4 regions of the Mesorhizobium sp. M7A.F.Ca.MR.245.00.0.0 genome follow, and region 4 is predicted to be linked to each of the others. Evidence: riboswitches for the same ligand, from Rfam matches in the RefSeq annotation. Region 4 holds a riboswitch; each other region holds the start of a gene.
The links. A riboswitch is a leader RNA that binds a small molecule or an ion and turns the genes downstream of it on or off. The one in region 4 is predicted to bind cobalamin.
Positions count from the first base shown of each region.

Region 1: it holds a riboswitch for cobalamin, as region 4 does, so the genes downstream of both, EOB80_RS29625 (CbtB domain-containing protein) here and EOB80_RS16020 (aromatic ring-hydroxylating dioxygenase subunit alpha) in region 4, are expected to answer to the same signal.
Region 2: it holds a riboswitch for cobalamin, as region 4 does, so the genes downstream of both, bluB (5,6-dimethylbenzimidazole synthase) here and EOB80_RS16020 (aromatic ring-hydroxylating dioxygenase subunit alpha) in region 4, are expected to answer to the same signal.
Region 3: it holds a riboswitch for cobalamin, as region 4 does, so the genes downstream of both, EOB80_RS29845 (ABC transporter ATP-binding protein) here and EOB80_RS16020 (aromatic ring-hydroxylating dioxygenase subunit alpha) in region 4, are expected to answer to the same signal.

Region 1 covers NZ_RZTE01000047.1:8,938-16,411, reverse strand. Annotated here, with positions in the region: gene EOB80_RS29645 (MerR family DNA-binding transcriptional regulator) at 2-388, shown strand; gene EOB80_RS29640 (isoprenylcysteine carboxylmethyltransferase family protein) at 705-1,181, opposite strand; gene EOB80_RS29635 (DUF1624 domain-containing protein) at 1,178-2,176, opposite strand; gene EOB80_RS29630 (MFS transporter) at 2,399-3,598, shown strand; cobalamin riboswitch at 3,664-3,861, shown strand; gene EOB80_RS29625 (CbtB domain-containing protein) at 3,897-4,076, shown strand; gene EOB80_RS29620 (CbtA family protein) at 4,092-4,853, shown strand; gene cobU (bifunctional adenosylcobinamide kinase/adenosylcobinamide-phosphate guanylyltransferase) at 4,846-5,361, shown strand; gene cobO (cob(I)yrinic acid a,c-diamide adenosyltransferase) at 5,363-5,977, shown strand; gene cbiB (adenosylcobinamide-phosphate synthase CbiB) at 6,018-6,986, opposite strand; gene cobD (threonine-phosphate decarboxylase CobD) at 6,985-7,474, shown strand, end outside.
Region 2 covers NZ_RZTE01000004.1:15-7,488, reverse strand. Annotated here, with positions in the region: gene EOB80_RS06565 (GNAT family N-acetyltransferase) at 1-107, shown strand, start outside; gene EOB80_RS06560 (hypothetical protein) at 196-489, opposite strand; gene dxs (1-deoxy-D-xylulose-5-phosphate synthase) at 654-2,567, opposite strand; gene EOB80_RS06550 (pirin family protein) at 2,696-3,616, opposite strand; gene EOB80_RS06545 (DUF2277 domain-containing protein) at 3,656-3,922, opposite strand; gene EOB80_RS06540 (exodeoxyribonuclease VII small subunit) at 4,033-4,284, opposite strand; gene EOB80_RS06535 (histone deacetylase family protein) at 4,288-5,214, opposite strand; cobalamin riboswitch at 5,336-5,516, shown strand; partial or broken gene bluB (5,6-dimethylbenzimidazole synthase) at 5,519-6,193, shown strand; gene EOB80_RS06525 (hypothetical protein) at 6,316-7,299, opposite strand.
Region 3 covers NZ_RZTE01000048.1:5,197-12,670, forward strand. Annotated here, with positions in the region: gene EOB80_RS29830 (D-arabinono-1,4-lactone oxidase) at 1-938, shown strand, start outside; gene EOB80_RS29835 (DSD1 family PLP-dependent enzyme) at 938-2,077, shown strand; gene EOB80_RS29840 (AraC family transcriptional regulator) at 2,082-2,915, opposite strand; cobalamin riboswitch at 3,171-3,378, shown strand; gene EOB80_RS29845 (ABC transporter ATP-binding protein) at 3,540-4,328, shown strand; gene EOB80_RS29850 (ABC transporter substrate-binding protein) at 4,377-5,324, shown strand; gene EOB80_RS29855 (iron ABC transporter permease) at 5,460-6,446, shown strand; gene EOB80_RS29860 (metal ABC transporter permease) at 6,477-7,328, opposite strand; gene EOB80_RS29865 (metal ABC transporter permease) at 7,325-7,474, opposite strand, start outside.
Region 4 covers NZ_RZTE01000013.1:99,570-107,043, reverse strand. Annotated here, with positions in the region: gene EOB80_RS16040 (alpha-glucosidase family protein) at 1-19, shown strand, start outside; gene ugpC (sn-glycerol-3-phosphate ABC transporter ATP-binding protein UgpC) at 44-1,156, shown strand; gene EOB80_RS16030 (DUF680 domain-containing protein) at 1,232-1,468, opposite strand; gene EOB80_RS16025 (DUF680 domain-containing protein) at 1,555-1,752, opposite strand; cobalamin riboswitch at 2,261-2,463, shown strand; gene EOB80_RS16020 (aromatic ring-hydroxylating dioxygenase subunit alpha) at 2,578-3,825, shown strand; gene EOB80_RS16015 (hybrid-cluster NAD(P)-dependent oxidoreductase) at 3,851-4,951, shown strand; gene EOB80_RS16010 (PqqD family protein) at 5,081-5,512, shown strand; gene EOB80_RS16005 (serine kinase) at 5,562-6,611, shown strand; gene EOB80_RS16000 (glycosyltransferase family A protein) at 6,608-7,360, shown strand; gene EOB80_RS15995 (glycosyltransferase) at 7,416-7,474, shown strand, end outside.

The DNA.
Region 1 (7,474 bases), on a different contig from region 4:
AATGCGAGAATATTATTCGATCACCGAGTTGACCCGCGAGTTCGACGTGTCGACGCGGACGCTTCGCTTTTACGAGGACGAAGGGCTGGTGCAGCCGGTGCGGCGTGGCCGCACGCGGCTGTTTCGCCCCTCCGACCGGCACCTCATCCGTCAGATCATGCGCGGCAAGAGGCTTGGCTTCTCGATCAACGAAATCCGCGAAATCATCCAGATGTACAAGGAGCCGCCCGGCGAAGTCGGCCAGCTCAACCTGATGATCAAGCGCATCGAGGAAAAGCGCGAGGATCTCCGGCAGAAGCGCCGCGATCTCGAGGAGACGCTGGCTGAACTCGACCAGGCCGAGGAATCTTGTGTGGAGCGGCTGGTTGAGCTTGGCGTGAATACCTGAGCGGACTGGATTCTATCGGGCGTTAGCGTTCGGAATTAGCGGAAACGTCCATTCCTTCGTCATCCTAGGGCGGAGCAAGGAGCGTAGCGACGCGGCGCAGACCCTAGGATCCATGCCATGACTTCAATGCGCCGCGACGGCGCAGAATTTTGCTCCGCTGCACTCCTCGACCGAGGTCACGGCATGGATCCTAGGGTCTCCGCGACGGAGCTGCGCTCCTGCTTCGCCCTAGGATGACGAAGTTCGCAAGACTTAGGCTAATCGCCGAAGTGTGCACCTGTCAAAATTCGGCGCGATGGAAACCAGGGGCGCCAGCTCAAATCCAGCGGCGCACGCGTTTCGCGTAGTCGCGGTATTTCTTGCCGAATTTCGCCGCCAGCACCTTTTCCTCGCCTTCGATCGCCATCTTCTGCGTGGCATAGGCGGCGATGAACGCCAGCGGCAGGAACCACACGATGCCCGAGACAAAGGCGACGCCGATCAACAGCAGCGTGTTGGCCAGGTACATCGGATTGCGGGTGATGCCGAAGGGACCCGTGGTGACCAGGTGATCGGGCACAGCGTTCGGGTTCAGCGTGGTCTTGGCGCGGACCATGGTGCGGATCGCGGTGACCCAGAGCGCGGCGACGGCAAACAGCGCCACCCAGCCGGTGGCGAAAAGAATATCGCCCAGGAGGTCACCGATCCAGGGCAGGGGATAGAGCAGGCCCAGCGCGATGCTGATGGCGATGGCGGCGGTGTAGATCAGCGGCGGCCACGGTATGAGCCCCGGCTTCGGCTGGTTCTCGGTCATCTGACCCCTTCCTCCATCAACTTGCTGTCGGTCTTGGCGGTACACATGCCGGCGAGATCGGACAGATGCGTCTTCCATTCCGCAGTCTGGTCGTTGTTGTAGAGCCGATCAAGCGTGGCCTCGCCCTCGAGCGTATCGAGCATGCAGACACAGTAGCTCGTACAGAACTCGGTGTCGCGCGACTGCTCGCAGGACAGCTGGCAGGTTTTGAGGAAATTCACCTGCGGGGTTTCGACCTGTGCCGGCATGATCTGCGAGAACAGCCACATGCAGCCGATCAGCAATGGCTGGTGGATCAGGTAGAACGCCAGACTGTGCCGGCCGATAAAGACCAGCGGGTTGGCCCAGCGACCGGGCGCCAATTCGGCAAGCCGGGCAAGCAAGCCGGCACCGGCGGCGAGTTTCGTCACCGCGATGCCCGCAAGCACGGCGCCGAACCATGGAAACAACGGAACGTAGTCGTTGGAGCGTGGATTGTTCGCCGACAGGCCTACCCACCACAGCCATGGGTGATCGAACGCCTCGAGGCGCAGATAGACAGGCGCCGTGATGACGAGCCCGGCGACGACCAGCGTCAACAAAGCCGGCAGGCGCAGGAAGGCGAGGCCGAGCAGGCTGGCCAGCGCGATCTCGTGCAAGATGCCGAAGAAGATGAATCCATCCGGCGTGGCGATCCGGGTGACGACCGATATCGCGATCGCGGCGCCCGCGACCATGGCGAATCGCTTCCAGAAGCCGTTCCAGCGGATTTGTCGGCCATGGGCGAGGTACAGGCTGACGCCGACCAGGAACAGGAAGGTCGAGGCGATGCCGCGCGCGTAGATCTTCCACCAGCCGAAGGCGGTCAGGCCGGGATCGGTGTAGCCGAAGAACTCCAGATCCCAGGTGAAATGGTAGCTCGCCATGGCGATCAGCGCGATGCCGCGCACGATGTCGATGGCGACGATGCGCTTTGGTCGATCCGGAACGGGTGCGGTCGGCGTTTGGATGCTCATGGTCTCGCATTCTGATTCAGCCCCGCTGGAGGACTATCACGGTTGCCTGGGACAAAAGAAGACCGGCAACTCTGCCGACAACCCGGATCAGCCGCGGCATTGGGCCAGTGCAGGGAAGCCTTTGGCCGGCTTCGCTTTTGCCGGATGCGCGTCGGTTTCCTCTTATTGGCGCTGGGATCGCCACGTCAGATTTGACCCGGTGAATCTGCTTCGGGGAAAGCAATGTCCACCCATGTGCGCCATCCGATCTGGCTGCCGGCTCTCAAGGCCGCGGACGCGCGCACCTTCGCGTCGCTCTATGCGGTCGAATCCTTCGCCCGCGCCACGGTGTCGAGCGTCATCCCGATCCAGGCCTACGAGATCCTGCACAACGAACAGATCGTGTCGATGCTCTACACCGTGGTGGCGATGCTCGGGCTGTCGGTGACATTGTTCATGCCGATGCTGATCCGCCGTTTTGCCCGGCGCTGGGTCTACACGGCAGGCGCCTGCCTGCTGGCCGTCGGCTCGCTGTTCTTCGTCACCGACACGCTTGCCGGGCAACTGGCCGGCATGCTGTGCCGGGTGATGGGCGCCAGCGCGCTGTCGATCACGCTCAACCTCTACATCATGGACCACATCCGCAAGACCGACTTCATGCAGGCCGAATCGCTGCGCATGGCGTGGTCGATGCTGGCCTGGACCGGTGGGCCGACGCTCGGCATCTTCCTCTACACGCGCTTCGGCATCTATGCCGCGCATGGTACGGTCGCGGTGTTCGCGTTTGGCCTGCTGGCGCTGTTCTGGACCTACCGCCTCGGCGACAACCAGTCTATCCGTCCGGGCAAGACGCGCCCCGTCAATCCGCTCGCCAATATCGGCCGCTTCGTGGCGCAGCCCAGGCTCAGGCTGGCTTGGCTGATCGCCTTCGGCCGCTCCTGCTTCTGGACGACGTTCTTCGTCTATGGGCCGCTGTTCATGGTCATCACAGGTGAGGGCAAGCTGGCCGGCGGCCTGCTGGTTTCGGCCGGCAACGCGCTGTTGTTCATGGCGATTTTCTGGGGCAAGGCAGGAAAGCGCTTTGGTGGCCGCGGGACCATGACATTCGCCTATTTCGCCATGTCGGCCGCGCTTTTGGCGGCGGGCTTCGTCGGCGAAACCGTGCCGCTGCTTACCGGCGCCTTCCTGCTCTGCGGTGCCTTCTTCACCATTGCGCTCGACGCCCTCGGCTCGACCGCCTTCATGCGCTCGGTGCGCTCCTATGAAAGACCGCAGATGGCAGCGGTCTACCGCACCTATCTCGATTTTTCCGAGCTGACGCCGCCGCTGGTCTATTCGGTGGCGCTGGCCTTCTTCGGCCTGGGCTCGGTGTTCGTCACGCTCGGCCTGCTGGCGGCGGTCTGCGGCTTTGTGACGTGGCGCTATCTGCCGAAATCACTTTGACCTTCATGGCGCATTCGCAATGGTCACCGGCGGAATTTGGTTTGCCGGAAGCAAGGATTCTGCCTATAGTCACCGGTGTCGCCGGTTCCATTTTGGAGCCAAGAGGGAATGCGGTGAGGGCGAATTTCGCCCAATGCCGTGGCTGCCCCCGCAACTGTGTGCGGTAGTCCTCTCCATAAACCACTGAGGATTTTTTCTTCGGGAAGGTGGGGAAGGACGCTGATCCGTGAGCCAGGAGACCTGCCGGCGACAGGAAACTGACTTCGATGCCCTCGGGTGGAGGGCGAAAGGACAAGACATGACTACCGCTTCCGTCTCCCTCGGCACCTCCGTCTCCTCGCAGTCGCGCTTCATGCAGCTCGCGCTCGCCGGGCTGCTCGGCATTTTCGTGATGGGCTTTGTCGGCTTCTCGCATATCGATGCGGTCCACAATGCGGCTCACGATTATCGCCATTCGATGGCGTTTCCCTGCCACTGACGAGGAATTGACATCATGAACCTGTTTCGCAACGTCGTGTTCATCGCGGCGATCGCAGGGCTCGTGGCCGGCGTCGTTCTCGCCTGCATGCAGGCCTATGCCACCGTGCCGCTGATCCTGAAGGCGGAAGTCTACGAACAGGCCGGCGGCGGGCATCACCATGACCATGCCGCTCCGGCCGCAACGGATAGCAATGCCATGAGCACAACTGCTCCGGCGGCGGAAGCCGCTCCGGCAGACGAAGGCTGGGCGCCGGCAGACGGTTTCGAGCGTTTCGCCTTCAGCGTGCTTGCCAACATCGTCACCGGCATCGGCTTCGCCTTGATCCTGGTCGCGGTCTCCGAATTCGCCTGCGGCATCGGTGGCTGGCGCCAGGGCGTGTTCTGGGGCCTGGCCGGCTTTGCCGTGTTCACGCTGGCGCCGGGCCTCGGCCTGCCGCCGGAACTGCCGGCCATGCCGGCCGCCGATCTCACCCATCGGCAGATCTGGTGGTGGGCGACGGTGGCGGCAACCGCTGCCGGTCTCGGCCTGATCGCGTTTCGCAAGTCGCTGCCGCTCGCGATCCTTGCCGTCCTTTTGATCGTCGCACCGCATGTTGTCGGTGCACCGCAGCCGGACAGTTACGAGACGGCGATTCCAGAAGGGCTGCATCACCAGTTCGTGGTGGCGGTGACCGTGACCAATCTGGTGTTCTGGCTGGTGCTCGGCGCGGTCGTCGGCGTGGTGCGTGGCCGTTTCACCGGCACCGCGACCAGCCTGCGCGACAGCTTTGCCTGATCGCAAGACACTGACCTTCCTCATCGGCGGTGCGCGCTCCGGCAAGAGCGCGCACGCCGAAATTCTGGCGACCGCCATGCCGCCCCCCTGGACCTATATCGCCACGGCGCAAGCCTATGATGACGAGATGCATGAACGCATTGCGTTGCACCGATCGCGGCGCGGCGAAGGCTGGACGACCATCGACGCACCGCTCGATCTCGCCGGTACGCTTGCCGCCTTGCCGGACGATCGGCCGGTGCTTGTCGACTGCCTGACGCTGTGGCTGACCAACCATATGCTGGCCGAACACGATTTCGAGCTTGAATGCCGGCGATTGGCGGAGGTGCTTTCGCGGCCGCGCGGCCCCTGGTTCGTGGTGTCAAATGAAGTCGGCCAAGGCATAGTGCCGGACAATGCGCTGGCGCGCCGGTTTCGCGATGCCGCCGGCCGGCTCAACCAGCAGGTCGCCGCCGTCGCCGACATGGTGCTGCTTATGGTGGCAGGGCTGCCGCTCAAGGTGAAATGACATGACCGACATCGACAATAGGGACGAAGAACGCCACCGCGCCAAGATGGCCAAGCGCAAGGCTGTGCAGGATGCCGAGGTGGCGAGCAAGACGGTCGAGAAGGGCTTGCTCATCGTCAACACCGGACCGGGCAAGGGAAAGACCACCGCCGCCTTTGGCCTGGCGCTGCGCATGCTCGGCTACGGCAAGCGGGTCGGGGTCGTCCAGTTCATCAAGGGCAAGTGGCACACCGGCGAGAAGGACGCCTTCGCCGCCTTCGGCGACCGCGTTGTCTGGCACGCGATGGGCGAGGGGTTCACCTGGGAAACGCAGGACCTGAAGCGCGACATCGCCGCCGCCGAAGCCGCGTGGGCCAAGGTGCTTGAGCTGATGGCCGATCCGTCGATCAGCCTTCTGGTGCTCGACGAACTGAACATTGCGCTGCGCTACGACTATCTCGACCTCGACAAAGTGGTTGCGGCGTTGAAGGCGCGGCGTGAGGGCCTGCATGTCGTGGTCACCGGCCGCAACGCCAAGCCGGCGCTGATCGAGGCGGCCGACCTCGTCACCGAAATGGGCGTAACCAAGCACCATTTTTCCGCAGGCGTGAAAGCGCAGCAGGGGATCGAGTTCTGAGCGTTTCTTACCCTCCCCACAAGGGGGAGGGTGAAGTAGATCACGCCACGATGACAACGACCGAAACCAACCCGAACAGCGCGATCAGCAGATAGTCGGCGACGCGATAGAGTTTCAGCGCTCGCCTTATGTCGACGCTGTCGGCCTCGCGCCGCCCACCTTCGCCCATGAAGACGTCGTCCACGAGCACGCCGCCGTAGCTGCGCGGCCCGGCGAGCGCCAGGCCGAGCGCACCGGCCATCGCCGCTTCCGGCCAGCCGGCATTGGGTGAGCGGTGTTTTTTCGCGTCGCGCCACACCGCATGCCAGGCATTTTTCGCATCAGCGCCTTTGACGAAGAACGCCGCCAGCACGATCAGCAGCGCCGTCAGCCGCGACGCCGGCAGATTGATCCAGTCGTCGAAGCGCGCCGCCGCCCAGCCGAAGGCCTCGTGGCGCGGGGTGCGGTGGCCGATCATCGAATCGGCGGTGTTGGCGGCCTTGTAGGCGGCGCCGCCGGCCAGGCCGCCGACGCCGGTCCAGAAGGCGGGGGCGACGATGCCGTCGGAGAAATTCTCAGCCAGGCTCTCGATCGCGGCGCGGCAGACGCCGGCCCTGTCGAGCGTTTCAGGGTCGCGGCCGACGATTCGCGAAACGGCAAGGCGGGCCAGAGCGAGGCCACCGGTGTCGAGCGCGTCCGCCACAGCCTCGACATGCTCATAGAGGCTCTTCTGCGACAGAAGCGACGTTGCCAGAAGGGCAGTGATGACCAGGCCCATGGGAACGAACCAGAACAGGATCTGCACGCCCAGGCCAATTATCGCCGGCACCAGCACGATGACCAGCAGCGCCTGGACACCACGCTTGCGACGCAGCGCGTCGGGATCAGTGGCGCGGTTGAGCCTGCGGTCGAGAAAGGATATCAGCCTGCCGAACCACGTCACCGGATGGCCGATGGCGCGAAACAGCCAATCGGGGTAACCGAGGGCGAATTCGACGGCCAATGACAGGAAAGCGATCAGGACTGACATGAAGCTTCTTAATGGGGCGGTTGTGGACCATGGTGGAAGTCTTGGCCGCGCGAGGGCGCTTTTCCCCAACGCCCTGCTGCCATTCGTCGACCTCTCGACCGGTATCAATCCGCACTCCTACCCGCTTTTCGACCTGCCCGCCACCTCGCTGTCGCGGTTGCCGGAAGCCGCGCGCACGCGTGAGCTGACAGAGATCGCTGCCAGTGCCTATGGGGCGCCGTCGCCAGCCAACATCGTGGCGGCACCGGGCACGCAGATCCTGTTGCCGCGCGTCGCCTCGCTGATTACCCCCGGAAGGGCGCTGGTGCTGGGTCCGACCTACGCCGAACATGCCCGCGCAGCAGTGATCGCCGGGCACGCGGTGACCGAGGTCGGCGATTTCGCTGACCTGGCGGACGCCGACCTTGCCATCATGGTCAATCCGAACAATCCGGATGGACGTGTCATCGAGCGCGACCGGTTGCTGGCTCTGGCTGCCGGATTGCGCG
Region 2 (7,474 bases), on a different contig from region 4:
ACCTGCGCGGACGCCTAGCCGCCCTGGCAGACCGCGCCCGCCACGCGGCGCAATCCTGGCGCCCCGAGAAATCGGCGCAGCAAGCGGAGCTGGTTGCGGCGGAGTAGCATCGCCGACGCTTTTTAGATCGCCTGCACAGCGGCAAGCGCGATGAAACGATCGGGCAATCCCGATCAAGGCTTGTTGGCCTTCAGCTCAGAATACGGTTCGCGAAACCGGGCGCTCGACGGCTGGAGACAAGCCATCCTCACGGCCGCCCGAAGCTTGCTCGCGTGCAGGCTCGATGGCACCCGCAGGCGCGGGAACAGGGGCCGGCAGAACCACCAATTGCGGCACCTGCTTGAAGGAAAAGCCGCCGCGGATGTCGCCCATCTTGCCGGCGATGATGCCCATCGCCGCCTTTTCGAGGCTGCGGTCATAGCGCGTTTCGGCTGTGGCCGGCGCGATGATAACGGCGCAAAGTGCTGCGCCGCACAGAAGCGTTTTCATTGTTGTTGTCTCCCTGCCTGATCACGATCTAGCAGGGCGCCATTGAAAAACGGCCAAGAGACACGGTAAGCAAAGCGCCAAACGGCAGCGTAAACAATGCCTTAAGATCGCTTGCCGGCAAACTGATTCAAGTCTTTGAGACTTTGATTCAGGCGCGCTGGGATTCAGGCGCGCTGGGCGTGGACTGTGTGCCCGAGTGCCACGAACACGGTGCGCACGATGCCGGCGGCATCGAGCCCGGCATCGGCATACATCTTTTCCGGCTTGGCGTGGTCGCTGAACGCGTCGGGCAGCACCAGCGGACGCACCTTCAGGCCGCTTTCCAGCAGGCCCTCATGGGCAAGGAACTGCAGCACGTGGCTGGCGAAGCCGCCGACGGCGCCCTCCTCCACCGTCACCAGCACCTCATGCGAGCGGGCCAGCCGCCGGATCAGATCCTGGTCGAGCGGCTTGGCGAAACGGGCGTCGGCGACCGTGGTGGACAGCCCGGCAGCACCTAGCTCCTCCGCGGCGATCAGGCAATCCTGCAGCCGCGTGCCGAAAGACAGCAATGCAACCTTGGTACCCTCCTTGACGATGCGGCCCTTGCCGATTTCGAGAACCGAGCCGCGCTCCGGCATGTCGACGCCGATACCGTTGCCGCGCGGATAGCGGAAGGCGATCGGGCCCTCATCATAGCTCGCCGCGGTGCGCACCATGTGGCGCAGCTCCGCCTCGTCGGCGGCCGCCATGACGACGAAACCCGGCAGTGTCGCCAGGAAGGTGGTGTCGAAGGCGCCGCAATGGGTCGCGCCATCGGCGCCGACGAAACCGGCGCGGTCGATGGGAAACCGCACCGGCAGTTTCTGAATAGCGACGTCGTGGACGACCTGGTCGTAGGCGCGCTGCAGGAAGGTGGAATAGATGGCCGTGAACGGCTTGTAGCCTTCGGTGGCAAGGCCGGCGGCGAAGGTCACCGCGTGCTGTTCGGCGATGCCGACATCGAAGGTGCGCGACGGGAACGCTTCGCCGAACAGGTCGAGACCGGTGCCGCTCGGCATAGCGGCCGTGACGGCGACGATGCGGTCGTCCTCGCGGCCCTCCTGGACCAGGCTTTCGGCGAACACCTTGGTGTAGGCCGGTGCGTTGGCTGGCGCCTTGGCCTGCGCGCCGGTGATGACGTCGAACTTGTTGACGCCGTGATATTTGTCGGCGGCGGCTTCGGCCGGCGCATAGCCCTTGCCCTTCTGGGTGACGACATGGATGAGCACCGGGCCTTCGCCATTGTCGCGGACATTTTTCAGGACCGGGATCAGGTGCTCCAGATTGTGGCCGTCTATCGGGCCGATGTGATAGAAGCCGAGTTCCTCGAACAGCGTGCCGCCGGTGACGTAGCCGCGTGCATGCTCGACCGCCCTTGTGATCGCACGATCCGCGCGCTTGCCGAGATAGGAAGTCAGTTTCTTGCCGAAATCGCGCAGGCCGATATAGGCCTTGCCGGAGGCCAGCCGCGCCAGATAGGCGCTCATCGCGCCGGTCGGCGGCGCGATCGACATGTCGTTGTCGTTGAGAATGACGATCAGCCGTGCATCGAGCGCACCGGCATTGTTCATCGCCTCATAGGCCATGCCGGCAGACATGGCGCCGTCACCGATGACGGCAATGACGTTGTTGCGGCCGCCGGAGAGATCGCGGGCGGCGGCCATGCCGAGGCCGGCCGATATCGATGTCGAGGAGTGGGCGGCGCCGAAGGGATCGTACTCGCTCTCGGCGCGGCGGGTGAAGCCGGACAGACCGCCTTCCTGGCGCAGCGTGCGGATACGGTCGCGGCGGCCGGTCAGGATCTTGTGCGGATAGGCCTGGTGGCCGACATCCCAGATCAGCCTGTCATCGGGGGTGTTGAAGACATAGTGCAGCGCCACTGTCAGCTCGACCACGCCAAGCCCGGCGCCCAGATGACCACCCGTGCGGGACACGGCGTCGACCAGCTCGGCGCGAAGCTCGGACGCCAATTGCGGCAGTTCACTTTCCGCAAGCGTGCGCAGGTCGGCCGGGATGCGGACCTTGTCGAGAAGTGGCGTATGCGGCGTTGCGTTCACGGTGCTGAGGCTTTCGGTTGATGGGCGAAATAGGTCGCCGGCCGGCGAAAGTAAATGCGTGTCAGTGACCCGGATCAGGCCCTAGTCTTTGTCTATGCATTTCGTTCTGCCACTTTGGGTGACAGGCATCAGCTTTCCGGCAGCGGGATGAATTCTTCCTCGTCTCCTGGAACGATGTCGAAGCGGCCCGTCTTCCATTCTTGCTTGGCCTGTTCGATGCGTTCCTTCGACGATGAGACGAAATTCCACCAGATGTAACGCTTCGAACCGAGCGAGGCGCCGCCAAACAGCATGAAATGTGCACCGGTCTGCGACGATACGACGATCTCGTCACCGGGACGGAACACCAGCAGCCGTTCCGCCGGAAAGACGTCACCTGATATCGAGACCTCGCCTTCCAGCGTGTAAATGGCGCGCTCTTCCGCATCGGCAGGGATTTTCACGCTGGCGCCGGGCGCCAGGCGCAGGTCGGCGTAGAGCGTCTCCGAGTCGGCCCTGACCGGCGACCGCAACCCCTGGAAATCGCCGATGATGAGGCGCCCGTTGACGCCTTCGGCATCGATCTCGGGAAGCCTGAGCGCTCCTGTGTTCTCGAAAACCGGTGCCACCTCTTCCTTGTCGTCCGGCAGCGCCAGCCATGTCTGCAGGCCGGACACCGACATCGGCGCGCCACGCAATTCCTCCGGCGTACGCTCCGAATGGACGATGCCGCGGCCGGCGGTCATCAAATTCACGTCGCCGGGCTGAATGACCATTTCAGTACCGAGTGAGTCGCGGTGCCGGATCTTGCCGTCGAACAGATAGGTGACCGTCGACAGGCCGATATGCGGATGCGGACGGACATCCAGTGCCTGGCCGGCCCGCAGGATCGCCGGGCCCATGCGGTCGAAGAAGATGAACGGCCCCACCAGCCGCCTTTTTGCCGTCGGCAGGGCACGGCGCACCTGAAAACCGCCGATGTCCTTGGCGTTCGGGATGACCATCAATTCGATCTGGTCGCTGGCTAAGGCATCGCCCACCTCAGGGTCTTTCCCGGGGAAGAAACTCATGGACTCTCCTTGTCGGTGGTCGAAGGCCGCCTGGCCGCATCAGGCAAAGCGGATCGCCGCCTTTGCCCGCAGCTTGGCCGCCACCTCTTCGCGATTACGCGGATGCTGATGGGTTTCCAGGGAATCGAGCAGTTCGCGCGCCGAGGCCGCGATGGCTTCGACGGCATGGTCGAAGGCGTGCTGGTTCTGCTTCGAGGGTCGCGTCGTTCCGCTCAGCTTGCGGACGAACTGAAGGGCCGCGTCGCGCACCTCGTCATTGGTTGCCGGCGGATCAAAATTGAACAGGGTCTTGATGTTTCTGCACATCCCTTCCGTATCTCCTCTTGTCCTTGAGCTGTTTCAATCGGGACGAGTTATATCCTCGATCATGATCATGTCCAAAAACCGGTGAGGCGAGCCTATGTTCGGACCGGGCCTCAATCCGCGTCGAGTGGCTCCGTTCCGACCGGCTTTCCGTCGCGCGACAGCCTGATCTTCTCGACCTTGTCCTCGGCGGCCTTCAGCAGCCGGTCGCAATGCGCCTTCAGCGCCTCGCCACGTTCATAGATCTTGATCGACTGGTCGAGCGGCACGTCGCCACGCTCCAGATCATCGACGATCTTCTCCAGCGCATCGAGTGCCTGCTCGAAGCTCATCGCCTTGACGTCTTCGTTGGTCTCATCGGCCATCATTCATCCTTTCATCAGTCGCCCGACATGGGCGGCGACCGAAAATGCCAATCCCTGCAGATCGTAGCCGCCCTCGAGCAGGCTGACGAGCCGGTTGCCGCTGTGGCGTGCCGCGCGCTGCATCAGCTGGCCGGTCGCCCAATCGAAATCATCCTCGGTCAGATTGATCTCGGCCAGCGGATCGCGGTGGTGCGCGTCGAACCCCGCCGAAATGATAATCAGGTCGGGCGCGAAATTGTCGAGCGCGGGCAGGACGCGCGACAGGAAGGCATCGCGAAACACCTCGCTGCCAGTCTGCGGCGCCAGCGGCGCGTTGACGATGTTGCCGGCGCCCGTTTCGTTCTTCGCTCCGGTGCCGGGATAAAGCGGCATCTGGTGTGTCGAGCAATAGAGCACCGACGGATCGTCCCAGAAAATGTCCTGCGTGCCATTGCCGTGATGCACGTCCCAGTCGACGATGGCAACGCGCTCGACACCGTGTTTCTTCTGCGCATAGCGCGCCGCGATCGCCGCCGTGTTGAACAGGCAGAAGCCCATGGCGGTGGTCTTTTCGGCATGATGGCCGGGCGGCCGGGCGGCGACGAAGACGTTGTCGGCACGGCCCGAAAAGACGTCATCGACGGCGGCGTTGGCGGCGCCGATCGCGGTGATCGCCGCTTGCCAGCTCTTCGGACTGGCAGTGGTGTCGGCATCGATGCGGGCAATCCCCTCGTCGGGAATGGCGGCGCGCACGCGGGCGACGAAATCGGCGGGATGCGCGTAGAGGATGGTGGCCTCGTCGCCTTCCGGCGCCTGGATACGATCGAGCCCGGCAAAGGCTTCCTCATCGAGCACGCGCTCGATGGCACGCAAGCGGTCGGGCCGCTCGGGATGTCCGGGCGGCGTGAGATGCTCGAGGAAGATCGGATGGGTGTAGAGACGGGTGGTCATCGTCCTAATCTAGTGACCCGGATCGACAAAGGCCATGCACGGGCGGCCGATGACTGGGGAAAATCGCGACTGCGTCCATTCGCGTCGCTGCAAGCATTGGCCCCGCGGGCGCTTCGGCGTAAGATCCTTGGTACTGCCTGGTGCCCGCCGCAAGCGGGAGAATCGGGAACACGGTTGAATTCCGTGGCGTGCCCAACGCTGTGAGGGGGACCGCGCCGGTAAATGCCACTGTCGATGACGGGAAGGCACCGGACGCGGGTTGATCCCGAGCCAGAAGACCGGCCTGGCAGGCATCGTCATCCGCATGGTCAGGCGGATGATATCAATTGCAATCGCAAGGGGACAAGCGATGCCGGAACACCTGACCGCTGCTGTTGGCGACGGATTTGACCAGAGTGCGCGCGATGCGGTCTATCGCGCCATGTTCACACGGCGCGACGTGCGCAGTCATTTCCTGCCCACCCCAATTGATGACGACGTGCTGGCGCGGCTGCTGCTTGCCGCGCACCATGCGCCGTCTGTCGGCTTCATGCAGCCTTGGAACTTCATCGTCATTCGCGACGCCGAGCGACGGGAAAAGATACGCGACCTGTTCCTGGCGGCGCGCGAGCAGGAACTGCCGGCGATCGACGAAGAGCGGCAGGAACTCTACCGCAAGCTCAAGCTGGAAGGCATCTGCGAAAGCGCGCTCAACATCTGCATCACCTGCGACCGGCAGCGCTCGAAGGGTTCGCCGCTGGGACGCTGGCACAATCCGGAGATGGATCTCTACAGCACCGTCTGCGCGGTGCAGAATTTCTGGCTGGCCGCGCGTGCCGAGGGCGTCGGTGTAGGCTGGGTCAGCATCATCGAAGCGCAGGCGCTAAAGCGGCTGTTGGCCATTCCGGACCACGTAACGCCGATCGCCTATCTCTGCGTGGGCCGTGTTTCCGAGTTCGCTCCCAAACCGGACCTTGAAACGCATGGCTGGGGACGGCGGCTGCCGCTGCCGGAGCTGATCATGAGCGAGACCTTTTCCGGGCAAGGCGAGACACAGCTCAAATCCACCGTGGCGCGCCTCAACACCGTTTCTGCCTCACCAGACATCACCCGCCCGGCCGATCAGGGTGTGGCGCCGGCCGTACCCCAGCGCGAACCGCCGAAGGAGGCGAGCGCCTTGTCCTTGAGCTCCCTGAACTTCGACGACGCCTCGGCCAGCCGGGCGTCCCAGGCCGGATCCGGCACCTGGCCCGCGATGGTCTTGAAATAGACCTGCATCAGGCAGGCGATGGCGAAGGGTTCAATGAACGCCGCCTTGAATGCCCAGGCGAAGACGATGGCGAGCACAAAAGCCCAGCCGGCGAGCTGGCCAGGCATCAGGAACAGAATCGCGCCGGCAGGCGCCAGCATCATCAGAAAGATGATGAACGACACGCCCCACATGATGACCGCCAGCCAGACGGCGTTCTTGACCATGACCTTGCCGTTCTGGGCATAGAGCACGACGCCCTGCCGCGCCGTCTCGAAGGGCGAGGCTGAATTGATGCGGATGTTGTAGCCGAGGATGATCTCGTCGACATAGGTCAGCGACAGGCGGATCACGGTGTTGATGAACGAGACCAGGCCGCTCAGGCCCGGTATCGGCAGGAAGGCGGCGATACCGCCAAGCAGGCCGGTGATGGCGCGGATAGCGCCCTTGACGAGTTGGTCGACGACAAAAAGGATGTTGGCCTCGGCGAAACGCTGGGTCACGACATCCCTGGCGTAGGCGATCTGGTCCTGGCCGTCGGGAATGTCGCGGCCGTCGATCAGATGGACCATGACGGCGATGTGGCCGGCCTTGACGACATAGAGGATGTATTCGCGGATCCAATACACAGCGATCGAGACGAGGCCAAACCCGACCACGCCGCCCCACAGGGCAAAGGACATGGGCCCGTCGGGATCGGTGGAGATATGGCCGACGCCATAGCCGACCGAGGCGCCGGTGCCCGTCGCCATAATGTAGGCCAGCGTGATGCCGAAATAGACGATCATGCGAAAGACGATGAACGGCCAGGTCCGCATCATGATGGACACCGACCGGCCGATCTCAAAATCCCACATGTGCCCCGAATCTCCGCCTCAGAGATGGTGGAAGAGGATGGACTCAACCCGGCGATTGTCAATTGCCGGCCCTGACGCCAAAGGGCAACGAATTCGGGCTAACGGTTTTCTTTCGGACCTTTCGCCGGCGCGTAGGCTGACGGAGCATCAAACGAAAAACCCGCCTGTGCGGCGG
Region 3 (7,474 bases), on a different contig from region 4:
TGGGTACCGCCACGCATGGCTCGGGACCGACGCTCGGCGCCTATCACACGCAGCTGGAGACGGTGCAGATCGTCGACGGGCTTGGCAAGGTCCGCGACTTCAAGCGGGCAGGGGATCAGGACATGATCCATGCCATCGGTGTCGCGCTCGGCGCTTTCGGCGTGCTCACCGAAGTGACGCTGAACAACATCGCGACCTACCGGTTGCGCCGCCGCAAATATGTGCTGCCGATCACTGAGATGCTGCGCGACTTCGAGGCGATGATGGCCGCGCATCGCTCGGCCGAATTCTACTACATTCCGTTCTCCGGCTATGCGCAGTTCATCGCCAGCGATTTCAGCGACGCCGCACCCACCGCACGGCCGCCGGAAGAGGACGAGGCGGGTTTGAGGACGCTGCGTCGGCTGCGCACTTCACTTGCCTGGCTGCCATCGCTGCGTGGCCGCCTGATCCGTTCGGCGGCCGCCAGATTTCCCGCCGAGGACTACGTGCAGGACTGGCTCAACGTCTATGCCAGCGACCGGCAGACCAAGTTCAACGAGATGGAATATCATTTGCCGTTCGAGGAAGGGCCGAAGGCGCTGGCCGAGATCATCGAGCTGACCGAGAAGCGTTTTCCCGAGGTCTATTTCCCGATGGAGGTGCGCTCGGTCGCGCCGGACCAGTTCTGGCTTTCGCCATTCTACAACAGGCTGACCTGCTCCATCGCCATCCACCATGATGCAGCGAACGATCCGTTGCCGTTCATGCGGGCGGCGGAGCCGATCTTCCGCAGATATGGCGGCAGGCCGCATTGGGGCAAGATGCACAGCCTGAAAGCGGCGGATCTGAAAAAGCTCTATCCGCGCTGGGACGACGCCATGGCGGTGCGCCGCGACGTCGATCCGCAAAACCGCTTCGTCTCGCCCTATATGGCCGGCTTGTTCGGCATCGAATGATGAGCACCTATTTTTCCACCCTCTCGGATGCGCTGAAGACCGCCGGCATCTTCCAGCCCTGCCTGCTGCTCGATCGCGACCGGCTGGACGGCAACATTGCCCTGGTCAAGGAGAGACTGGATCCCGGCCTGGCCGTGCGGCTGGTCGACAAATCGCTCGCCTGCATGCCGCTGCTTGCGTATATCGCCAAGGCGCTTGGCAGTGAGCGCTTCATGACCTTCCACCCGCCGATCAGCGAGGCGGTGCTGAAGGCGTTCCCGGATGCCGATCTGCTCTACGGCAAGCCGATGCCGATCGGCGCGGCAAGGGCGGCGCTGGTGAAAACCGATACCGACTGGTCGCGCGTCTGCTGGCTGATCGACAGCGAGGAGAGACTGGCGGAATATGGCGCCCTCGCTGGCGAACTCGGCATCGGCCTGCGCATCGTTTTCGAGATCGATGTCGGGCTGCATCGCGGCGGGTTCGCCAATCCTGACGCCTTGTCGAAGGCGTTGAGCGCGTTGCCGGCCCGGCTGCATTGCGAAGGCGTCATGGCCTACGAGGCGCATGCGCCGCTCATTCCCGGTCTTTTCGGCGGACCGGCAAAGGCATTGGCCAAGGCGTCGGCGCAGGCCTCGGCGTTCGTCGCCTGTCTCGGCGCCGACCAGCGCCGCATCCTGAACATCGGCGGCAGCAAGACCGCGCTGCTTCATCATGGCGGCGCGGCCAATGAGGTCTCGATGGGCTCGGCCTTTGTGCTGCCCAGCGACTTCGATACGCCAGGCCTCGACGACTTCCAGCCGGCGGCCTTCATCGCCACGCCGATCCTGAAAATGGTCGAGCCGATGCTGCCCGGCCCGCCGGCCGTCACCCGCCTGCTGCAGGCGCTCGGCCGCTTCCCGCGCAAGGGTTGCTACCTCTATGGCGGCAAGTGGATGGCCGAGCCGGTCTTCCCAGAAGGCATGAAGGCGAACGGGCTGCTCGGCCTGTCCTCCAACCAGCAATTCATGGGGTTGCCCGCCGACGCGACCGCAAAGCCCGGCGACTACGCGTTTCTAAGGCCGACGCAGAGCGAAGCCGTGCTGCAGCAGTTCGGGTCGATCGCGGTGTTTTCCGGCGGCCGGATCGCCGATCGCTGGCCGGCGTTGCCGATGGCCTGACCGACTACGCCTTCACCGGTATCCAGATCTCCAGCCCGCCCTTGCCGCTGCGCGGGTCGAATTCGGGGCCGTAGCGTTCGAATTCCGGCGCGTCCGCGATCTCATGCCCGGAGGCCGGCAGCCATTTGTTCCAGATCGTGTTGACCGTCCGGCGGATGGTCGAGATGTGTTCGCGGTGGGCAAAGACCGCATATTTCTGCGCCGGCACCCGCACCCGGTAGAAGTCCCTGGGCAGGTCGGAGAAGTCAGACACTTCGACGCCGGCGATGTAGTCGAAATTGCCGGCATCGTCGCCGTTGACGCAGACGCCATAGGCGACGTCGCCGGTCTCGCCCGGAATGTTGCCGATATAGGGGCCGAAGCGCTGCCACTGCATCGGGATGGCGGCGCTGGTTTCGCAGCTGTAGCGTTCGCCGAGGCCGGCGATCAGGAACGGCCGGCTGGTCTCGAAACGCGGCGGTTCGAGATTGGTGAGGAGGGACTGGTCCATCAGGATCGGCTCCACGAGGTCGAGCTTGTCGAGTGTGCCCTGCGCGCGCACCAGTTCCGGCGTGGTGCCGAACTGATCGCGGAAGGCACGGGTGAACGCCTCATGCGAGTTGTAGCCGGCGTCGAGCGCGACGGCGAGGATGTCGGGCGCCCCGCCCGCCAGCTTGCGCGCCGCCTCGGTCAGCCGGCGTGAGCGCATGTAGCCCATCACCGACCGGCCGGTGGCGGCGCCGAAGGCGCGCGTCACATGAAAACGCGACACGCCGCTGCTTTGCGCGACATCATCAAGCGAGATCGCCTCCGGCAGATGGCTTTCGACGAACCACAGCGCTTTCTCGGTCGGGTCCATTTTCTCCTCGCATTGGCCACATCATCCTGCCGCTTCCTGGCGCAGCCAGTTTGATCGAAATTGCGCATCCCGTGCAATCTGCGCCGATGCCGGTCGCCATCCGGCCAACCGCCCCATGAGCTTTCGCTTGACAGCGACCGGCGTCATCTCTTAGGTATGTTATATTATTACATAAAGAGAGCATGCGATGCCTGTTTCGCTTAGCTGGCCCACCACTCCGTCCGAGAAATCCATTGCGAAGCGATCGGCGCAAATCTACGCTGAAGCGGTGATGGTCCCCGAGTCGAAAGGCGAGGGGTGAAAAGGGAACGCGGTGAGGCCTGCTCAGGTCGAGACCGTGGCTGCCCCCGCAACTGTAAGCGGCGAGCAAAATCCGTGAATGCCACTGGCCGGCAAGGCTGGGAAGGCTGGATGGCGCAACGACCCGTGAGCCAGGAGACCTGCCATCACTGAGTTGACCGGACGGGGTGTGCCGGGAGGAAACGCGAGGCCCGGTCTTGTCGGTCGGTTCGCCAGCTTCCTTCCGTCGCCAGTTTTGGAAAGTGACGGAAAGTTGGACGGCTCCATCCATCGCATCGTCGTATATACGCTTTGCCGTCCCGGCAAGCCGGCGGGCAGCAGCCGATGACCGTAGCGCTTCTCGAAGCCCGTGACCTCTGCGTCACGGCGAATGGGCGGGATCTGGTTCAGGCGGTCAGCTTCTCGGTGGCCGCCGGCGATCGCCTTGCCATCATCGGTCCCAACGGCGCCGGCAAGACGACGCTGCTGCGCATGCTGTCGGGCATGCTGCGGCCGAGCTCCGGCGAGGTGAAGCTCGGCGGGCGCCGCCTGGACAGGATTTCAGCCGCCGAACGGGCGCTGCACATTGCCGTGGTCGGCCAGACCGACCAGCCCGATCCGCGGCTGGCGCTGATCGACTATGTCGAGCTTGGCCGCGTCCCGCATGCCGGGCTGCGGCGCAAGAGCGAGGAACGCGACATTGTCGCCGAGGCGCTGCGCCGGAGCGGCCTGCTGCCGCTATTTGGCCGCACCATCGGCTCGCTGTCGGGCGGCGAGCGCCAGCGCGCCCAACTGGCACGCGCCATCGCCCAGCAGCCAAAGATCCTGTTCCTCGACGAGCCGACCAACCATCTCGACCCGCGCGCCCGCGGCGAACTGCTCGACCTCGTGGCAGGCTTCGAGATGACGGTGATCGCGGTGCTGCACGATCTGGCGCTGGTGGCACCGTTCGCCACCAGGGTGGCGGTGATGAACCATGCCCGTCTGCAAGCGCTCGCCGCACCGCGCGAAGCGCTGACCCAAAAGCTGATCCGCGAGATTTTCGGCATCGATGTGCTGCGTCTGCGCCATCCGACCGAAGACCGCGAACTGACGGTGTTCGATGTGCCGAACCGTTCCGCTCCGCCATCCTGATGGAGCCTTTCCGAATTCGACCCAATCCCATCCACAAGGAGCAAACCCGTGAAACGCCTGGCCTTTTCGCTTGTCTTCTCGCTGCTGGCCTCGACAGCCCTGGCCTTCCCGGTCACGGTCGACAGCTGCGGCAAGCCGCTGACCTTCGATGCGCCGCCGAAGCGCGCCGTCATCCAGGATCTCAACATGGCCGAGATGGCTTTCGCGCTGAAACTGCAGCCGTCGATCGTCGGCCTGACCGGCATCACCGGATGGTACAAGGTGGGTCCCGAATTCAAGGCCGAGCAGGGTTCGATCCCGGAACTGGCGCCGAAATATCCGACGCTCGAAAACCTCGTCGCGGTCGAGCCGGATTTCTTCTTCGCCGGCTGGTATTACGGCATGAAGCCGGGCGGCGAGGTGACACCCGATACGCTTGCTCCGCACGGCATCAAGACGCTGGTGCTGACGGAAAGCTGCGTGCATCTCGACAAGAGCCGCCCAGCCGCCTCGATGGACCTGCTCTATGGCGACGTCGAAAAGCTGGGCAAGATCTTCGGCAAGGAGGCCGAGGCGGAGAAGCTTGTTGCCGGCTGGAAGACGCGGCTCGCCGACATCACCGCCAAGGTCGGCAACGGCAAGGCAACGCGAGTGTTTCTCTATGATTCCGGCGAGGACAAGCCCTTCACCGCAGGCAAGTTCGCCATCCCCAGCGCCATGATATCAGCCGCCGGCGGCGACAACATCATGGCCGACATGGACACCAGCTGGGGCAACACGGACTGGGAAACGGTGGCGTCGCGCAATCCGCAATTCCTCATCCTGCTCGATTACCAGGATGGCGGCGGCTACAAGAAGCTGCTCGATTTCCTGAAGGTCCATCCGGCCATGAAAGAGACGGACGCGGTCAAGAACGAGCGCTTCGTCGCCCTGCGCTATGCCGAACTGACACCCGGACCCGCCAATATCGAAGCGATCGACAAAATCGCCAAGGCCATGCATCCGGAAGCGTTTTGATGCCTGTCGCCCAAAAGTGCGCAGCGGTTTTGGGGCAACGACATGCATGAGCAAAAGATCCTGGAAGTGCGTCGCACGCGTCCTGACAGACACGACGCATTTCCAGGTTTGCGCCATCCGGCATTCGCACTGGCCATGCTGGTGGGAGCGGCGGCGATCGCTGCTCTCGCATTGCTGTCGATCGCCTATGGCTCGACGCTGATCCCGCTGACCGACGTTGTTGCAGCACTTGGCCGCGCAATCGGCTTCAGTGGGCACGACGTGTCCGGGCCGGTCGGCAAGATCGTCGTCGATCTGCGGCTGCCGCGCACGGTCCTGGCCATCTGCGTCGGGGCCGGTCTCGGCGTCGTCGGTGCGCTGCTGCAGACGGTGACCCGCAACGACCTTGCCGACCCGTTCCTGTTCGGCCTGTCGTCGGGCGCCGCCGCGGGTGCGGTTTCCGTCATCACCGTCTTCGGAGACAGTTTCGGCATCTGGACATTGCCGGTCGCGGCCTTCACCGGCGGCATATTGGCTGCCGGTGTCGTCCTGCTGCTGGTTGCGCGGGTGAGGGGGCAAGGCCCGGAGCGGCTGATCCTTGCCGGCCTTGCCGTGTCCTTCATGTTCACCGCCTTGACCAATTATCTTGTCTTTGCCGGCGACCAGCGCGCCGCGCACTCCGTGCTGTTCTGGACCATGGGTGGGCTCGGCCTGGCGCGCTGGGACAATATCTGGCTCGGCGCCTTGGGTGCGGGCACTATCCTGGCTTACGCGCTGTGGAACCACCGCCGGCTCGATGCTTTCCTGGCCGGCGAAAACGCCGCCGAAAGCCTGGGCGTGCCGGTGGCGCGGATGCGAAGGATGACCTTTCTCGTCGCCGCCTTCTCGACGGCGATCCTGGTCTCGGTCGCCGGCGTCATCGGCTTCGTCGGGCTGATGATCCCGCATCTGTCGCGGCCGCTGGCGGGCCCCTTGCACCTGCGCCTGGTTGCCAGCTGCGCCGTGTTCGGCGCGGTGCTGTTGCTGGCCAGCGACCTTCTGGCTCGAACGCTGCTGCCGCCGCAGGAACTGCCGATCGGCATCATCACCAGCTCGGTCGGCGCGTTCTTCGTCGTCACCATGCTCATCCGCAACAGGCTTTGAGTGCGGCCTCGGCCGGGGCCAGCGCCGCGATTACTCTCCCGAAATGCCCAGTTGCACCTGTTGCTTTGGGCGCTTCGACTGGAACAGGGCAAGCAAAAAAACGCCGGCCTGAACCACGACGATCGTCGGGCCCGTGGCTGCGTCGATGTGATAGCTGAGGATCGTTCCCACGACGCTCGACCCGATGGCGGCCGCGGCAGCAATGGCGAGCATACGCTCAAAGCTCTTCGTCAAAAGAAAACCGATCGCTCCCGGCGCGATCAGCATGGCGATGACAAGGATGATCCCGACAGCCTTCAGCGAGGCCACGATGGTCAACGCGAGCAGCGTCAACAGCCCGAAATGCAGCAGATTGACGGGCAGGCCGATCGCGCGCGCATGGGCCGGATCGAAACAATAGAGCAGCAGATCCTTGCGTTTTGCCAGAACGATGAGGATCGCCGGCACGACGATGATCGCCGCCTCGATCACGTCGCGCCACTGGACGCCGAGCATGTTGCCGAACAGGATACGATTGAGATGCTGGTCGGTCTCGACCTTGACGAACAGAACCAGGCCAAACGCGAACATGCCTGAGAAGACGATGCCCATGACTGCGTCCTCCTTGATCCGGCTGTGCTGCTTGAGGTAGCCCGTCGCCAAAGCGCAGCCAAGCCCTGCCACGAATGCGCCGAAGGCAAGCGGGATCCCGGCGATATAGGCGAGCACAATACCCGGAAGCACGGCATGCGAAACGGCGTCGCCCATCAGCGACCAGCCCTTCAGGACGAGATAGCAGGACAACACCGCGCAGATGGCGCCGACCAGAATGGCGACGGTGAGACCGCGACGCATGAACTCATGGCTGAGCGGTTCGGCGATCCAGGACCAGATTGTCATCATGACGCGACCTGGGATGCGGCACGTGCCGCCCGGCGCGCGGCGAGACGGCCATGTTTGGGTGCGAAGACGAAGGCAGTCAGAAAGACCACGGTCTGCAGCACCACGATCAGTCCGCCAGTCGCGCCATCGAGAAAGAAGCTGAGATA
Region 4 (7,474 bases):
GTTCGGGCGTCTCGACTGAATTTCCAATCACTGGAGGAAACCAATGGCCGATGTCACGCTAAGACAAGTGAAGAAGTCCTACGGCAATCTGAACATTCTCCACGGCATCGACCTCGATATTAAGTCGGGCGAGTTCATCGTCTTCGTCGGCCCGTCGGGCTGCGGCAAGTCGACATTGCTGAGGTCGATCGCCGGGCTCGAGGAAATCACCTCCGGCGAGCTCAGAATAGCCGGCGAAGTGGTGAACGACGTGCCGCCGTCGAAGCGGGGCATCGCCATGGTGTTCCAGTCCTACGCGCTCTACCCGCACATGACCGTCTACGACAACATGGCGTTCTCGATGAAGATCGGCAAAGAGAACAAGGCCGAGATCGACCGCCGCGTGCGTCAGGCCGCCGAGATCCTGCAACTGACCAAATATCTCGACCGCCTGCCCAAGGCGATGTCGGGCGGCCAGCGCCAGCGCGTCGCCATCGGCCGGGCCATCGTGCGCAATCCGAAGGTGTTCCTGTTCGACGAGCCGCTTTCGAACCTCGATGCCGCGCTGCGAGTCGCCACCCGCATCGAAATCGCCAAGCTCAAGGAATCGATGCCCAACACGACCATGATCTACGTCACCCACGACCAGGTCGAGGCGATGACGCTCGCCGACCGCATCGTGGTGCTCAAGGACGGCCATATCGAGCAGGTCGGCACGCCGATGGACCTCTACAAGAAGCCCGGCAATCTATTCGTTGCGCAATTCATCGGCTCGCCGGCCATGAATATCCTGCCCGCAACCATCGACAAATCAGGCAATCCGACCGTCGTCAGCCATGTCGGCGGGCGCAAGGCGACCGTGCCGATCGCGACGCCGGCTTCGGCGAAGGGCGCTGCGGTGAGTTTTGGCGTGCGGCCGGAGGACCTGATCATCGCCAGCGGCGCGGACTATCTGTTCGAGGGGACGGTCGACTATGTCGAGCAGCTCGGCGAGGTGCAGCTGGTCTATGTCGACATCGGTCGCGCCGACCTGCCGCTGGTGACCAAGCTGCCCGGCAATGTCGAGGTCAAGCGCGGTTCGACATTGCGGCTGAGCGCCAATGGCGAGGACCTGCATATCTTCGACACCGATGGGCGGTCGTTTGCCCTTCATGAGGCTGAAGCGAAGGCGGCCTGACGCAGGACCGTCTTGGACGCAAAAAGAGCAGCGGGCCAGGCCCGCCGCTCTTTTGTTGAAGATCAGCTTCGGCTGTTAACGGCCAAAGAGATTCCGGTCGCTGCCCTGAGGGGCGGACTTCTCTACGTCGCCCGACGAATTGAGCAGCTTCTCGACGAGGCCACCGCTGTTGCGGACCGAGCTCGTATGCGCGCTGTCAACCGAGGTAACCGCAGGCTGATTGGCGCCGTTGGAGCCAAAGTTGTCGCTGCCGGCGAAGGCACTGCCGGTGATGGCCAGAACGGCGGCGGCAGCAATGAGGATCTTGTTCATCTTGAATACTCCTGAATGTCTGAATTTCGAATGTCTGAATTTCGCCAGGGCAGCGGGCGAGCCCGCCGTCGACTGGGAATCGGCTGTTAGTTGTTGCCGAAGAGGTTGTGGTCAGCACCCTGGGCAGGCGCCTGAGCAGCCGGTTCCGACTTCTTGGTCGAAGCGGTGTACGAGCTGTCGACAGCAGTGGCTGCCGCGGCGTTCGAACCGTAGTGGTCGCTACCAGCGAAGGCGCTGCCGGAAATGGCCAGAAGGGCTGCGGCAGTGAGAATGATCTTTTTCATTTTTGTACTCCAGTATCGTCTTTTTCCGTCCGTCTAGCGGCGTGTCTTGGAAATGAAATCGCGTCGTTCGGACAACCCCGATGTGGGAGGGCAACCCCGCCTTTTCCAATCACGAAGTTGTTCCGTGTGGACCATGAATCCACACCTTGAAATTGTGCCAGGGGAATCTAGAGAGGCATTTTTCCTCTTTATATCAGCATGTTAAGTCTAACCATCCGATGGATCACTGACTGTTTCAAAGGCCCGGCGTTCACACCGTCCTGCACGCACCGTCAACAGAAACGAACCGTTCGGTTCGATTTTAGGTCAAGCTAATAGTCACTTTTCGAAACCGTTAACCTTTTTGACCCCCGCCAAGGGTCGGATTCGGGAAGATCGCAGCCGGCAAATGGCCGCCCGGGAGGCGGGATTTCGGCCCCAGACGATCTGCGGTGACGTTTCGCATGCCGTGTCGCGCCGCATGGATACGATGTCGTTTTCATGCCGACGGCGCGCCAGCGATCGTGGTTAGATCATACCCATCTCAGGTGCCGCTTCGTGACGACGAGGCGGAGAATTGGGAAGCCGGTCAGAATCCGGCGCTGCCCCCGCAACGGTGGTGGAGTTCAAGTCGCAACGGGAGACCACTGGGCAACTGCCTGGGAAGGTGTCGCGATGGTCCGCAAGGACAACTCCAGAGCCCGGAAACCAGCCCGAGATTTTTAGACTCGACTGATCGCGGTGGGCGGTCAAGAGGTGGATAGCGCATGTCCGGCACCTAGCCGGCCTGCGTTTCAATCCTTCCTCCATCACCACCAGTTCAGTCCTTAGAAACGAGGACAGGACATGGATACCCGCAACGACATGCTGAGGCTCCTGAAGGGGCGCCGGCAAGGCTTTTCGCTGGAGCAGCCCTTCTACACCGATCCAGACTACTTCAAGCTCGACATGGAGCTGATCTGGTATCGCGACTGGCTGTTCATCGGCCATGATTGCGAACTGCCGAAGCCGGGCAGCTACATCACCGTGCAGATCGGCGACTATCCGGTCGTCCTTGTCCGCGACCAGCAAGGCAAGATCAACGCCTTCCACAATTCCTGCCGCCATCGCGGCAGCCGCGTGTGCAACACGGAGAAGGGTACGGCGGCAAAGCTCGTCTGCCCCTATCATCAGTGGACCTATGAGTTGGACGGCCGCCTGCTGTTTGCCCGCCAGATGGCCGACGGTTTCGACAAGAGTGATTTCGGCCTGAAGCCGGTCGCCTGCGAGAGCGTCGGCGGCTACATCTTCATCTGCCTGGCCAAAGAACCGGCGGATTTCACGCCGATGCGGGCGATGATCGAACCCTATCTTTTGCCGCACCGGTTGCGTGAGGCAAAGATCGCCTTTGAGAGCACGATCGTCGAGAAGGGCAACTGGAAGCTGGTCTGGGAAAACAACCGCGAGTGCTACCACTGCGTCGCCAATCACCCTGAGCTGTGCAAGACCTTCCCCGAGGCGCCGACCGTGACCGGCGTCAACGGCGCCGACAGCGACCCCGAGATGGTCGCGCACTGGGCCAAATGCGAGGCCGCTGGCTTGCCGAGCAAATTCCGCATCGATCCGGCAGGGCAGTACCGCGCCACCCGCGCGCCGCTGCTGCGCGATGCCGTCAGCTACACCATGACGGGAAAACGGGCGGTCCAGAAGAACCTGTCCGACAGCGTTTCAACCGACCGCATCGGTTCCTTGCTGCTCTACCACTATCCGACCACCTGGAACCATATCCTCGGCGACCACGCCGTCACCTTCCGCGTGCTGCCGATCAGTGCCACGGAAACCGCGGTGACGACGAAATGGCTCGTCCACAAGGATGCGGTCGAAGGCATCGACTACGACCTCGCTGAGCTCACCCATGTCTGGACCGAGACCAACGACCAGGACCGCCGCATCGTCGAGGAAAACGCCTTCGGCATCCTGTCGCCGGCCTACGAACCAGGCCCCTATTCGGAGCTGCATGAGGGCGGCGTGATCCAGTTCGTCGAGTGGTACGCGTCGTTCATCGGGCCGCGCCTTGCCGAAGGCGGCCGGCCGGCCCTGCGCAGCGTCGCCTAGCTCAGGGGACAAGAGGATGAATGCGATGACGGACCTTGGCCTCTATCGCCATCTCGACCAGATGACGCCCTGGAACGACCGGCTGCAGGTGCTGGAAGTGATCGGCGTCAGCGACGAAGCGCCGGACGTGAAGACCTTCACCTTCCGCTCCGACAACCAGACCTGGTTCCGCTACAAGCCGGGCCAGTTCGTGACGCTGGAACTGCCGACATCGGAGGGGCCGCTGATGCGCACCTACACGCTGTCGTCCTCGCCGTCGCGGCCATTCTCGATCGCGGTGACGGTCAAGGCGCAGGCGGGCAGCACCGGCACGCGCTGGATGTTCGACTATCTGACGCCGGGCTCGCACGTCAAGGCCTATGGGCCGACCGGTGATTTTTCGCTGCATAGCCACCCGGCGGCCAAATATCTGTTCATTTCGGCGGGCTCCGGCGTGACGCCGATGATGTCGATGCTGCGCTGGTTGAACGACTGTGCGCCATGGACAGATGTCGGCTTCGTCAACTGTGCGCGCCGCCCGGAAGAGATCATTTTCCGCAAGGAACTCGAGCTGCTCGGCAGCCGCATGCCCGGCCTGTCGCTCGGCTTCATGATCGAGGAGCGGTCGAGCCGCGAGGGCTGGTTCGGCCATATGGGCCGCATCGACGCGATCCGGCTGCCATTGCTGGCGCCCGATTTCCGCGAGCGCGAGATTTTCTGCTGCGGCCCCGATCCCTTCATGCGCGCCGTGCGCGGCATGCTGGACGCCGCCGGCTTCGACATGGCGAAATACCATCAGGAAAGCTTTGCTGCGCCTGCCGTGGAGGAGATCCCGGCGCCGTTCTCGCCGCCGGCGGAAGACGGCGCTGCTGCTGCCGTCGAGGCCGTGACACCGATCCGGTTTTCGCTTTCCGATGTCGACGCCGAATGCGTCGCCGGCCAGACCGTGCTGCAGACGGCACGCGCCTCTGGGGTGCGGATTCCCGCCGCCTGCGAGTTCGGCCTGTGCGGCACCTGCAAGGTGAGGAAGGTCGCGGGCGATGTCGAGATGAGTCACAATGGCGGCATCCTCGATCACGAAATCGAGGACGGCTTTATCCTCGCCTGTTGCTCGAAGCCGCTTTCTGCGCTTGAAATCGAAGCGTGACCGGCTGCGCTCGCCCCGAGCCTGCGCCATCTTGCCAAAAACCCTGCAAATGGTTAGACGCCTGCAACGGTGGGGTTGACCGTAAGGCCCGAAGATCATCTCCGCGGCCTGCTCGGCGGGGGAGCAAACATGCGACAATCCGGCATCTATGCCATTGCCAGCAAGGATATCGTCTTTGAATCCTTCGACGGCGAAGCCGTCGTTCTTGACCTGACCACAGGCAAATATTTCGGCTTCTCTGATTCAGGCAGCAGACTTTGGGATGCACTGTCGTCCGGCGTGCCTGCCTCCGAACTGGTCGGCGCCGCGACCGGCATTGGCGCCCTCGATGCCGCCGCGATTGACGGCTTTGTTTCACAATTGCTCGAATTCGGTTTGCTGGCGGCCGTAACCGATGGCGTGGCAAGACCGGCTCCAAGCGAATTGCTGGCTCAGCTCGCCGCTGCCAGAGAGCCCCTCAAGGTCGACATCCATGACGATCTCGCCGATCTCATTGTCGTCGACCCCATCCACGAGGTCGAGGAGCCCCTCGGCTGGCCCGCGGTGAAGCAGGCCAACTGAAGCGCCCATCAGGTTCTCGTTGCCGGACAGCTCCGGAACAGGCAAACCCATGCCGAACGTCACTCTCGAAAACTTGGTTGACTACGCACGTCATGTCCTGGCGCAAGCAGAGAGCAGCGCCGAGCATTATCCACTGACCCGCAAGGCGAGCTTGCCGCATCTGGATTTGACCGCGAATGTCAGCGCCGGCGCATTGGCGGATGCCGTCGCTCATGGCTTTGTCCCTGCTCCGGGCAACCGAACGCCTGCCGATATCTGCCGCGTCTTCGTCGCACATCCCGGCATAGACGGCATCGCGGCACCGGTCAGTTGGGGCCAGGGGCCCTTCACGCAGCATGGCTTCGCCACCCGGCTGGCGGAGGCCGGATTGCGCGGCAACCATTTTCACGACCTGGATTTCTGGCAGTTCTATGATCCGCAACGTCGCGTTGGCGTGCAATTGATGGCTTCGGCCGATGCCTTTCCACCGTGGGAGCCGGGAGCGCCGCTGCGGGCTTTCCTGCATTGGGAATATGCGGCACGCGGCATGCGGCTGGCCCATGCGGGGACGCTCGGGACTAAGGGCAGGGGCGTGCTGCTGGCCGGCGCGGGCGGGGCCGGGAAATCCGGAACCGTCGCCGCCGGCCTCCTCAACGGACTGGACAGCGTCGGCGACGACTATGTGCTGGTCGACCTCTCCAACGGCGTGACTGCCCGCCCACTGTTTTCAACACTCAAACAGGATCCCCAGGGGTTCGTTCGGCTTGGGCTGAAGCATCGGCTGAAAGCGCATGGTCCGCTCAACTGGCAAGGCAAGCATGCTTTTCACATTGATGACATCGCGCCTCGGCCGGTGCCCGAAAGTCTGGACATCATCGCGCTGCTGGTGCCACATATCGGCGGAGGCGAGGCAAGTTCGATCGTGCCGGTGTCGCGTAGGGATGCCATGATCGCCTTGGCGCCGTCGGGCATAGCGCAGATGCCGGGCGAGCGGGAGAGCGGCTTTCGCTTCTTCAGCGATCTGACCCGCCTGCTGCCGTGCTATCGTCTGTCGCTGGGGACGCAGCCACAGGAGATAGCCGGTACGATTGCGGACTTTCTCACGCGGGGCGCTTCGTGAAACTGAGCGTGATAATGCCCGTCTACAACCGTGAGCGCTATGTCGTTTCGGCATTGCGCTCGCTGGTGCGGCAGCGGGACGCCGCCGATCTCGACATCATCGTCATCGACGACGGCTCGACCGACGGCTCTGCTGGGGCCGTGCGCTCGATGATGCGCGAAAACGCCTGCATCCGACTGTTCCAGCAATCCAACATGGGCGTAGCCAGGGCGCGCAACGCCGGGCTGCGGCAACTGCCGCCGGATGCGGAGTTCGTTTCGTTTCTGGATTCTGACGACATCTCGCTGGCCGGACGGTTCAAGAAGGACCTCGCGCGCTTCAGAGCAGACCCCGGACTCGAGCTAACCTACTCGCTGATGACGCTGGTTGATCGGATTGACGATGAGCGGCTGAAACCGGCAGTCGCCAGCCGCACGATGACGCTTCGGGGAATTTCGCTGAGCGCCGCCGTGTTCAGCAGAGGGCTTGTCGACCGGACGGGCGAGTTCGATGAGGATTTCGAGCAGGCTGAGGATACCGACTATCTGCTGCGCGTTTTCGAGGCGGGACCGAACTACGAATTGTTGGACGCGGTCGCGATCTACTACCGACGCCATGCCGGAAATGTCACCAAGGAACATAGCGGCAGGGTCCGCAACCACTTGCGTGCAATCCACAAGTCGATGCGGCGGCGCAAGGCCGATCCGTCACGGCGAGAGGTCCAGGGAATCTTCGAATTGAAGAGTCCCACCGATTGGCGGATGCTATGATGCTCGACACAATCAAGTCGGATGAGCCAAGCCCGGAACGCTGCCGGAGACGCCCATGAAGCTGAGCGTCATCATGCCGGTCTACAATCGCGAACAATTCGTTGGCCTCGCGCT